Linked DNA regions of Frankia casuarinae. The protein of the gene in region 1 interacts with the protein of each later gene in a pairwise test. Links are inferred from orthologs where the notes say so. Each region holds a gene or a part of one and is shown on either strand. Other genes may lie near its edges.

Region 1 (4,589 bases):
AAGGCGTGCGAGCACTTCAGCACGTAGGAGTGCGCGGGGACGGGCAGCCGGGCGTCGATGAGCCGGCGGGCCTCGGCGGCGTAGTCGGCGTAGAGCCGGCGCACGGTGTCGATGTCGGCGTCGTCGAGGTAGTACCGGGACATCTCGTACTCGGCCTGGCCGAACACCTCGCCGTAGGAGATGCCGGGGGCGTAAGCGATCTCGCTGAAGTGGCGGACGCCCTGCAGGGCCATGAGGATGCGTTCCACGCCATAGGTGATCTCGACGCTGACGGTGTCGAGCGTCTGGCCACCGGCCTGCTGGAAGTAGGTGAACTGGGTGATCTCCAGGCCGTCGAGCCAGACCTCCCAGCCCAGCCCCCAGGCACCGAACGCGGGCGAGGCCCAGTTGTCCTCGACGAACCGGACATCGTGGGCGGCGGTGTCGATGCCGAGCGCCGCGAGGCTACCCAGGTAGAGCTCCTGGGGGTTACCCGGATCCGGTTTGAGGATGACCTGGAACTGGGTGTGGGTCTGCAGCCGGTTCGGGTTGTGGCCGTAGCGGGAGTCGTCGGGACGGACCGAAGGTTCGACGTACGCGACCCGCCACGGCTCCGGTCCGAGCACCCGCAGCACCGTGGCTGGGTTGAGCGTACCGGCGCCGACCTCGGTGTTGAACGGCTGTACGATCATGCAGCCGCGGTCGGTCCAGTAACGGGTCAGCGCCAGCAGCGCGTCCTGCATGGTCAACATCGAGCGAGCCTCGGCATTTCGCTGTCGCGGTCACGAGTGGTGCGGGACACCCCGGCTCCGGGGACCGGACACCGGTCCGCCGGCGACCGGTGTCCGAAGAGAGCGGTCAGGCGATCAGGGAGGGGACTGTCCACGGGACATCGACACTCCGAATCCATGATCCATAGATTCATGATCAATAGATCTGCAAATCATAGATCCACAATCCATAGATCGTAGATTCCATGATGCTGAGTCGAGGCTACCGGTACCCACCGACAATCCCGCGGTTGGTCACGGCCGGCCGGCGCCCGGCGCACCGACGGAGCGCGGCGGCTCGCCGGGGGCCGCGGTGTCGGCGTCCGGCGTACGGTCGGACCGATGGGTCCGCGCCGAGCCGCCCGGCCCGTCCACCGACACCAGCACCTCGAAGGTGCCAGGCCCGTCAACCGCGAAGACGAGCAGCGGCGTCAGCGCGTATCGCACCTCGAAGGCGGACAACGCGCGACGCCACGCGCCCGGCCCGTCCCACTCGGTGGTCATCAGCCACGAGCCGGGTTCGTCGAGCGCCTGGGCGATCCGCCCACCACGAAATCCCGGGGCCCGGGCGAGCGCGTCAAGCGCCGGACGTGCCGCCGCGGCGAACCCCGCCCCGCCCGGCACGGCGTCCCCCGGTACGGCGTCCCCGGGCACGGCGAAGGCGATCTGGGCGACGACCGGAGCACCGGCCGTCGGCGCCGCCCAGTCGGGCACGGTGGAAGCGTCGGGTCCGGTCGGAACGTCGGGTCCGGTCGGAACGTCGGGCACGGTCGGAACGTCGGGCACGGTCGGAACGTCGGGCACGGTCGGAACGTCGGGCACGGGCATCAGACGTGATGGGCGACGGTTCCGCCGTAGCGCCGGTCCCGTCGGGCGAAGTCCTCACAGGCGGACCACAGATCGCGCCGGTCGAAGTCCGGCCAGAGCGTCTCGACGAACGAGAACTCGGCATAGGCGGCCTGCCAGAGCAGGAAGTTGCTGAGCCTCTGCTCCCCGGAAGTCCGAATGACGAGGTCCAGATCGGGCATGTCGGGCTCGTCCAGGTAACGGCCGATGGTCGCCTCATCGATCCGATCGACGCGCAGCCGGCCCTCCCGCACGTCCCGGGCGATCGCCGCCGCGGCATCGGCGATCTCGGCCCGGCCGCCGTAGTTCACGCACATCACCAAGGTGAGCCGGTCGTTGTCACGGGTACGTTCCTCGGACGACTCCAGCCGCCTGATCACGTTCCCCCACAGCCGGGGACGACGACCCGCCCAGCGAACCCGCACACCGAGCGCGTGCATGTCCTCGATGCGCCGGCCGAACACCCCGTCGGTGAAGCGCATCAGGAACGCCACCTCGTCCGGTGACCGTTTCCAGTTCTCCGTGGAGAAAGCGAACACCGACAACCATCGGACCCCGAGCTCGATCGCGCCCTCGACGCAGTCGAACAGGGCGTCCTCGCCGGCCTCGTGTCCTTTTGTTCGCGCCAGCCCGCGCATCTTCGCCCACCGTCCGTTGCCGTCCATGACGATGCCCACATGCCGCGGGACGAGACGCGACGGCAGGACCGGAGGTCGCGCGCCGGAGGGATGGGGATGCGGATCGCGAAACCGCGTCTTCACACCATTACGCAGCGCCACCGCCTACCTCCCCGCACCCGTCCGGGGCGGCTTCACGCCGCAATCCGTCCTGCCGGTCCCAGCCATCACCACATCGTCCCCCCGTCGGCGCCGGGTCGCGCCGGACGCACCCACCGCCGCTTTCCGCCTCACCATGTCCGTCCTCGTCCTTCCGCCACGGCCCGTCCCACCGCCGTCCCGCTCTCATGGTCCCGTTCCCCGGCGGTCGCACCCAGGCCGCCCGGCCCGCCTCGCCGGGATGACCGTCCCGGCCCACACGCAAGACCTCCACCACGGCGCCCGGCCGCGTCACGCCCTCTCCAGATAAGGCAGTGCGCGAAGCCCGCGTTCGAGATGCCACTGGAGATAGGCGGCGGCGATGCCACCGGCCTCCCGCCGGGCGCGGGCGTCACTGACCAGTGCACCGTCCCAGTCACCGCGCAACAGATCCGCGAGCAGCCGCACCGCACCCGCGGACACCGACGCCGCACCGTGCGGGCGACATTGCGGGCACACTACGCCGCCGCCCGGCACGGACAACGACAGGTGCAGCCCGGGCCCACCGCAACGCGCGCAGTGGTCCAGGGCCATCCCATACCCGGACACCGCGAGCGCCCGCAACAGGAACGCGTCGAGGACGAGCGCGGGTGGGCGCTCGTCGCCGGCGAGCGTACGCAGACCACCCACGAGCAGGAGGAACAGCCGCAGGGCGGGCTGGCGTTCCTCGCTGGTCAACCGCTCGGCGGTCTCGAGCATCACCGCGGCCGCAGTGTACCTCGGGTAGTCAACGGCGATCGTGGCGCCGTAGGGAGAGATGATGTCCGCCTGGGTGACCGTGTCCAGCGCCCGGCCGGAATGCAGCAGCAGATCGACGTACGTGCCCGGCTCCAGCCGCGACCCGAACCGCGAGGACGTCTTGCGGACACCCTTGGCGACGGCCCGCACCCGACCGGTCCGACGGGTGAGCACGGTGATGATGCGGTCGGCCTCGGCGAGGGGGGCCGTGCGTAGGACGACACCTTCGTCGCGATACACCGGCACCCGCCCATGGTTGCACGGTCCCGAGTTCATGCGGTGAAGCGAGGTCGCCCGGCAGATGGCCGGTACCGGCCGGATGTTCTCCTGAGGAACCCGCAGGACATCCCGGTCCATAGCCGGGGGGTAGGTATGGCAGTACATTGCGGCATGGATGCGGCATGGATGCGGTGCTGACGGCGCCTCGGTGGGGCCGGCGGCGAGCCGGCTCAGAACCCCAGGCGACGCAGCTGGCGCGGATCGCGCTGCCAGTCCTTGGCGACCTTGACATGTAGATCGAGGAAGACCGGGGTACCGAGCAGCGCCTCGATCTGCGTGCGGGCGCGGGAACCGACCTCCTTGAGGCGGGATCCGCCGGTCCCGATGACGATCGCCTTCTGGCTGGGCCGCTCGACGAAGACGTTCACCCGGACGTCGAGGAGAGGACGCTGCGCCGGCCTGCCCTCCCGGGAGACCATCTCCTCCACCACGACGGCGAGCGAGTGCGGCAACTCGTCGCGGACCCCCTCCAACGCGGCCTCACGGACGAGTTCGGCGACCATCACCTGTTCCGGTTCGTCGGTCAGCTCCCCACCGGGGTACAGCGCGGGCCCGGCGGGCAGCCGGGCGACAAGCACGTCGGCAAGCACGGCGACCTGGTAGGAGCGCACCGCGCTGACTGGAACGATGTCACTGAACTCGCCGAGCCCGGCGATCTCGAGCAGGCGGGCGCCGATCCGATCGGGATCGGCGACCCGGTCTGTCTTGGTGAGGATGGCGACCACCGGGGTGCGCTTGGGCAGCCGGGACAGCTCCTCGGCGATGAAGCGGTCCCCCCGGCCGACCGGCTCGTCCGCGGGCATGCAGAAACCGACGACGTCGACCTCGGACAGCGTGGCCCGCACCACGTCATTGAGCCGCTGCCCGAGCAGCGTGCGCGGCCGGTGCAACCCCGGGGTGTCGACCAGGACGAGCTGGGCGTCGTCGCGGTGGACGATGCCGCGGATGGCGTGCCGAGTGGTCTGTGGTCGCCCGCTGGTGATGGCGACCTTCGTCCCTACCAGCGCGTTCGTCAGCGTCGACTTGCCGGCGTTGGGTCGTCCGACGAGGCAGGCGAAGCCGGCCCGGAACGGCACCGAGGTCGTTGTCGACACGCTAGGTGGTCACCCTGGTCCGGGCGACGCCGTCCGAGCCGGCGAGGAACACCGGGATCCCGGCGCCG
Region 2 (4,634 bases), 1.2 Mb from region 1 along the record:
CGGAGCTGCCGCCCGGCGGGAGGCTCGGCATCTACGGGTTCGGCGCGTCCGCCCATCTCGCCGCCCAGGTGGCGATCGCACAGGGCGCCACCGTCCACGTGATGACGCGCTCGGCGCGGGCCCGCGAGCTTGCTCTGGAACTCGGCGCCGCCTCGGCGGGCGAGGCGTATGCCGCACCGCCCGAGCCGCTGGACGCGGCCGTGCTCTTCGCCCCGGTGGGTGACCTGGTGCCGGTGGCGCTCGCCGCGCTCGACCGTGGCGGCACGCTGTCCATCGCGGGCATCCACCTCAGCGACATCCCGCCGCTCGTTTACTCCGACCATCTGTTCCAGGAACGGTCCGTACGCAGCACGACCGCCAACACTCGCGCCGACGGTGAGGAGTTCCTGGCGATCGCCGCCGAGCACCGGCTCGCGGTGACCGTGTCGCCCTACCCGCTGTCCGCGGCCGACCGGGCCCTCGCCGACCTCGCCGCCGACCGGGTCACCGGCGCGGCCGTGCTGCTGCCCTGACCGTTTTGCCTGTCCTGTCGGTGCCGGGCCTTCCTGCCGATGCCGGCCCTTCCGGATCTGGTTCGTAGATCCGGAAGGGCCCGGGATCCGGAAGGGCCCGGAGGTTTGGCGACCTTGCCGGGGGATGCGCGCTGAGCTTCCGCGTTCAGTCGCCGCGGGTCGCGAGTCGGCGCAGGAGCAGGGTGCCCGCGGTGGTCAGTACGGCGGCCGTCGCAATCTCGCGCGGCAGGCGGTGTCGGGCCTCGTTCTGGATCGCTTCGTGGAAACGGTCGAACCGGCTCGGCCAGGGACTCACCCCGACGAAGTACCGGCCCACCTTGTCGGTGTCCGGTAGGCAGGCACCGGTCATGCCGGCGAGGACGGCGAGTCGGCGCCCGGCGGGGGCGGACGCCGTCAACAAGGCCATGGCCGCGAGTCCCGCCACGCCGTCCTTGCGTGCGATCGGCAACCATTCCGGCTCGGTGTTCGGACCCGTTCCCCAGTGGGGCAACGCGTCCATGACCAGGTGTGAGACGAAGCCGGCGGCGAGGGCGGACACCGGGTGCCGGATCGCCATGCCCACGAAAGCGCCCGCCCCGACATGTGAACTGATGATCATGCTTCAGGACCTCCTGGTGGCAGACGGACGGCAGAGCGTTCGCCGGGTACCCCCTACCCTGACGTCCCGATTGGAGGATGCGTACCGCGGGGTGATGGTGGGGCCTTTCGGTGGTCACCATCAGTGGTCGCCCGGTGGTCTCCGTGTTTGGGGGCGCGGGTACCACCGCTCCCGGGATCGGATCCGGGTGTCCGATGCTCGCGCGAAGGTGCGCGCGGACGCCGTCCCACCTTTCTCTGGATGCTCTTGCTGCCGCCCGTCTCGATGCGTTCGTCGATGCTCCGGCCGATTCCCACGCCGACGCGCGAGCCGACGAATTCGTCGAATGCCCGCGCAGATGCTCGGGCGAATGCGCATCATGGGTAGATCGGCGCGCCTCGTAGCATCTGGGCGCGTAGCGGAGCGACTCGGCGGCAATCCATGGATGAAGGGCTGCTGTAGCGTGAAGGAGATAACTCAGAGTGATCAATTTTGAGGTTTGGGTGGCGTTGGTGCGGGAAGCTACCGGGATGTCCTCCGGTGAGGATGGCGGTTCGCCGGGCGGTCCGGGGCACCGCGGCGGCGTGGGTCCGGGGCACCGCGGCGCTGGAGACCTGAGCGGTGTGGATGGATAGGCGCGTCCGTGATCTACGCATGTGCCACCTACCAGCCGTCTGCGACCTGGCCACGCCGGTGCCGTCGGGGGTGGTCGTCTCCGTCGCGTGGCGGCTGGAAGGGGCCGGGCGGATCATCGGCGGCATGGTGCCCCGCGGCCATCCGGGGGCTGGCCCGCAGGGTAAACGGGTCCTGCACGGTGAGGGGATCTGGGCGGCCGAGATGTATCCGCGGGACCGGGAGATCGCGGCGGAGGCCGACCTCGTCGAGCCGGGTTCGGCGGCCCGGCCGGTCCGGCTGGTGGTGCACGGCTCCGACCGGGACATCATCGGCTATCTGGATCAGCCCTGCCTGCCGGCCACCCGACTCGCCCGGCTCACGACCGGGCTGCGCCGGGACGCCCGTCAGGTCAGGGTCCGGGCGGCCGGGCGGGTCTGGTGGCTACGGGCGACGAACGTCTTCGGAGTACAGGTCGTCCGGGATCCCGAGGTACGGATCTACCGCACCAGAGGATTACACGCCGTGTTCAGTGCCGAGGCCGACCACCTTGACGTCAGCGTGGTCCTGCTGGCCCTGGCCTCGATTCCCAGCTCGGCTTATGCCCCCATCCTGGGGTTCTAGCGGCTGCAGCGGCCCCGGCGGACCCGGTGGCGGACCGGCGGACCCGGTGGCGGACCGGTGGAGCCGGGTGGCTTCGGGGTGGGACCGGGTGACAGCAGGCCGGGGTGTCAGGCGCTGACGACGCGGCGTCCCTCGAAGGCGCGTCCCAGGGTCACTTCGTCCGCCCATTCGAGGTCACCGCCCATGGGCAGGCCGCTGGCGAGGCGGGTGACCTTCAGGCCCATCGGAGCGATCTGCCGGGCCAGGTAGGATGCGGTGACCTCACCCTCGGTATTCGGATCGGTGGCGAGGATCAGTTCGGTCACCGTGCCGTCCGCCAGGCGGGCGACGAGTTCCCGGATGTGCAGGTCGTCGGGACCGACACCGCCGATGGGATTGATCGCGCCCCCGAGCACGTGGTACCGCCCCCGGAACTCGCGGGTGCGTTCGATCGCCACGACGTCCTTGGGTTCCTCGACCACACAGATCGAGCTCGGATCGCGGCGGGGATCGGAGCAGATCCGACACAGTTCCGACTGCGCCACGTTGAAGCAACTCCGACAGAACTGGACCTTCTCCTTGACCTCGGTCAGGGCGGTGGCCAGCCTGCGGACGTCCACGGGGTCGGCGGCCAGCAGATGAAACGCGATCCGCTGGGCACTTTTGGGACCGATGCCGGGCAGCCGCCCGAGCTCGTCGATCAGATCCTGGACGATGCCCTCGTACACCGGTGCCGCCGGTTGTCAGCCGAGCCCGGGAAGGCCCGGGCCACCCGGAGGGGGGCCTCCGAGGCCGCCACCGGACAGCAGGCCACCGAGTCCACCGAGTCCACCGAGTCCACCGAGTCCGTCGGCGCCACCCGGACCTGCCGGGCCGCCCGCGCCGAGGCCACCGGTGATCGCGTCCATCCGGTCGGCGGCGAGCTTGTGGGCATTCGTGGTCGCGTCACGGACCGCCGCGAGGATCAGATCCGCGAGCGTCTCAGTGTCCTCGGGGTCGACCGCCTCGGGGCTGATCGTCAGATCGACCAGTTCCCCGCCGCCGTTGACGGTGGCGCGGACCAGGCCGCCGCCGGCCGTCCCGTCCACCCGGGCGGTGGCGAGGTCCTCCTGGGTGGCGAGGATCGCGGCCTGCATCTTCTGCGCCTGTTCGAAGAGCTGCCCCAGCGCCCCGCCCCCGGCGGAGGCCCCACTCCCGGCGCGGTTCTGTGGGTTAGACATGTCGATGAGCCTACGTCTCCTTCAACCGGACGAGATCTGTTCCTTCAGCCGGACGAGATCAGCCGGACGAGATCTGTTCGATGATCGTGGCACCCAGTCCGCTCCGTAGCAGGGACACGGCGGCCTCCTCGCCCCCGCGGGCCCCGCCGGGACCGGACGGGACGGCCTCGTCGTCGAGGGACGGCTCGTCCTCGCGCCGCGGACCCGGCTCGTCCCCGGCGGGAGGTGCGCTGGCAGCGGCGGCGACCCCGTTCGCCGGTCCGGGCGACGAGCCGTCCCGGCCCGTGGCGGACCAGGGCCTGTCGCCCTCGGGGCCGGGGCCGCCCTCGGGGCCGGGGCCCGGGCCGGTGGAACCGTGCCCGGCGCCGTGGGAGTCGCCGTGTTCGCGGGGGTCGCCGTGTTCGCGGGGGTCGCCGTGTTCGCGGGGGTCGCCGTAGCCGTCCGGGCCGCGGCCGGGGTCTGTCGTGCCGCCTTCGGTTCCGTCGGTGGAGCCGCCGTAGCCGTTCCCGGTGTCGGGGGACAACCCCGCCGGTCCGCGCATCTGGCCGGGCATGGCTCGGGGGGATCCCGGCGAGACGGCGCGGTTCTCGGCGCCGACGGGCGGATCCAGCCGCGGGCCCCAGGAGGGGCCGGAGGATTGTCCTGCCGGGCCGGCGGCCCGTGCCGGCGCCGGTGCTGGTGCCGGTGAGCGGGATGCTCCCGCCTGGCCGGTGGGCCCGGGGGCTCCGCCCGAGCCGGCGAACCCCGAGGCCTTGGAGGGACCGGGCGGGCCGGAGTAGCCACCGCCGCCCGGACCGGGACCCGCTGCGGGCCGCCCGCTGCCGCGACCAGATCCGCCCGCGGGAGCGACGGTGACCCGCCAGGTCCCGCCGAGTCTCTCCGCCAGTACCGTACAGAACAGCTCGGCGTTGTTCCCCTGCCCGAACATCCGGCCCATCGTCGGGGTGGCGAAGGCCAGCACGACCTCGTCGCCCCGAACGTCGGCAACGGTCGCGTGATCCTTCAGGATCGCATGCGTCTTCCGGCTGTGGCGGCCGGCGAGCGCGAGAAGCTCGTCCCACAGCATCCGCAGGCCGGCGGCGTCGATCCGCCCGGTCCCGGGCGTGCCGG

Evidence for each region. The genes of interacting proteins can lie anywhere in the genome.
Region 2: the proteins of recO (region 1) and recR interact in binary tests that used the Escherichia coli proteins (3 or more experiments, as listed by UniProt). The link is inferred for Frankia casuarinae from one-to-one orthologs.

Annotation. Positions count from the first base shown.
Region 1 is NC_007777.1:1,516,891-1,521,479, reverse strand. The notes cover bases 1,529-4,380. They hold recO (DNA repair protein RecO), read right to left. Parts: upstream 3,395-4,380; coding sequence 2,663-3,394; downstream 1,529-2,662. Other genes in these bases: era (GTPase Era), read right to left, coding at 3,598-4,380; FRANCCI3_RS06385 (isoprenyl transferase), read right to left, coding at 1,577-2,374; FRANCCI3_RS06390 (antibiotic biosynthesis monooxygenase), read right to left, coding at 1,529-1,553. In the rest of the region: FRANCCI3_RS06395 (glycine--tRNA ligase), read right to left, coding at 1-731; more of FRANCCI3_RS06390, read right to left, coding at 1,005-1,528; more of era, read right to left, coding at 4,381-4,521; FRANCCI3_RS06370 (hypothetical protein), read right to left, coding at 4,523-4,589. UniProt on the Escherichia coli protein: Involved in DNA repair and RecF pathway recombination.
Region 2 is NC_007777.1:305,961-310,594, forward strand. What follows is about bases 1,233-4,129. They hold recR (recombination mediator RecR), read right to left. Parts: upstream 3,033-4,129; coding sequence 2,433-3,032; downstream 1,233-2,432. Other genes in these bases: FRANCCI3_RS01330 (hypothetical protein), read left to right, coding at 1,717-2,325; FRANCCI3_RS01340 (YbaB/EbfC family nucleoid-associated protein), read right to left, coding at 3,048-3,524; FRANCCI3_RS01345 (DNA polymerase III subunit gamma and tau), read right to left, coding at 3,583-4,129. In the rest of the region: FRANCCI3_RS01320 (zinc-dependent alcohol dehydrogenase family protein), read left to right, coding at 1-512; FRANCCI3_RS01325 (hypothetical protein), read right to left, coding at 658-1,110; more of FRANCCI3_RS01345, read right to left, coding at 4,130-4,634. UniProt on the Escherichia coli protein: May play a role in DNA repair. It seems to be involved in an RecBC-independent recombinational process of DNA repair. It may act with RecF and RecO.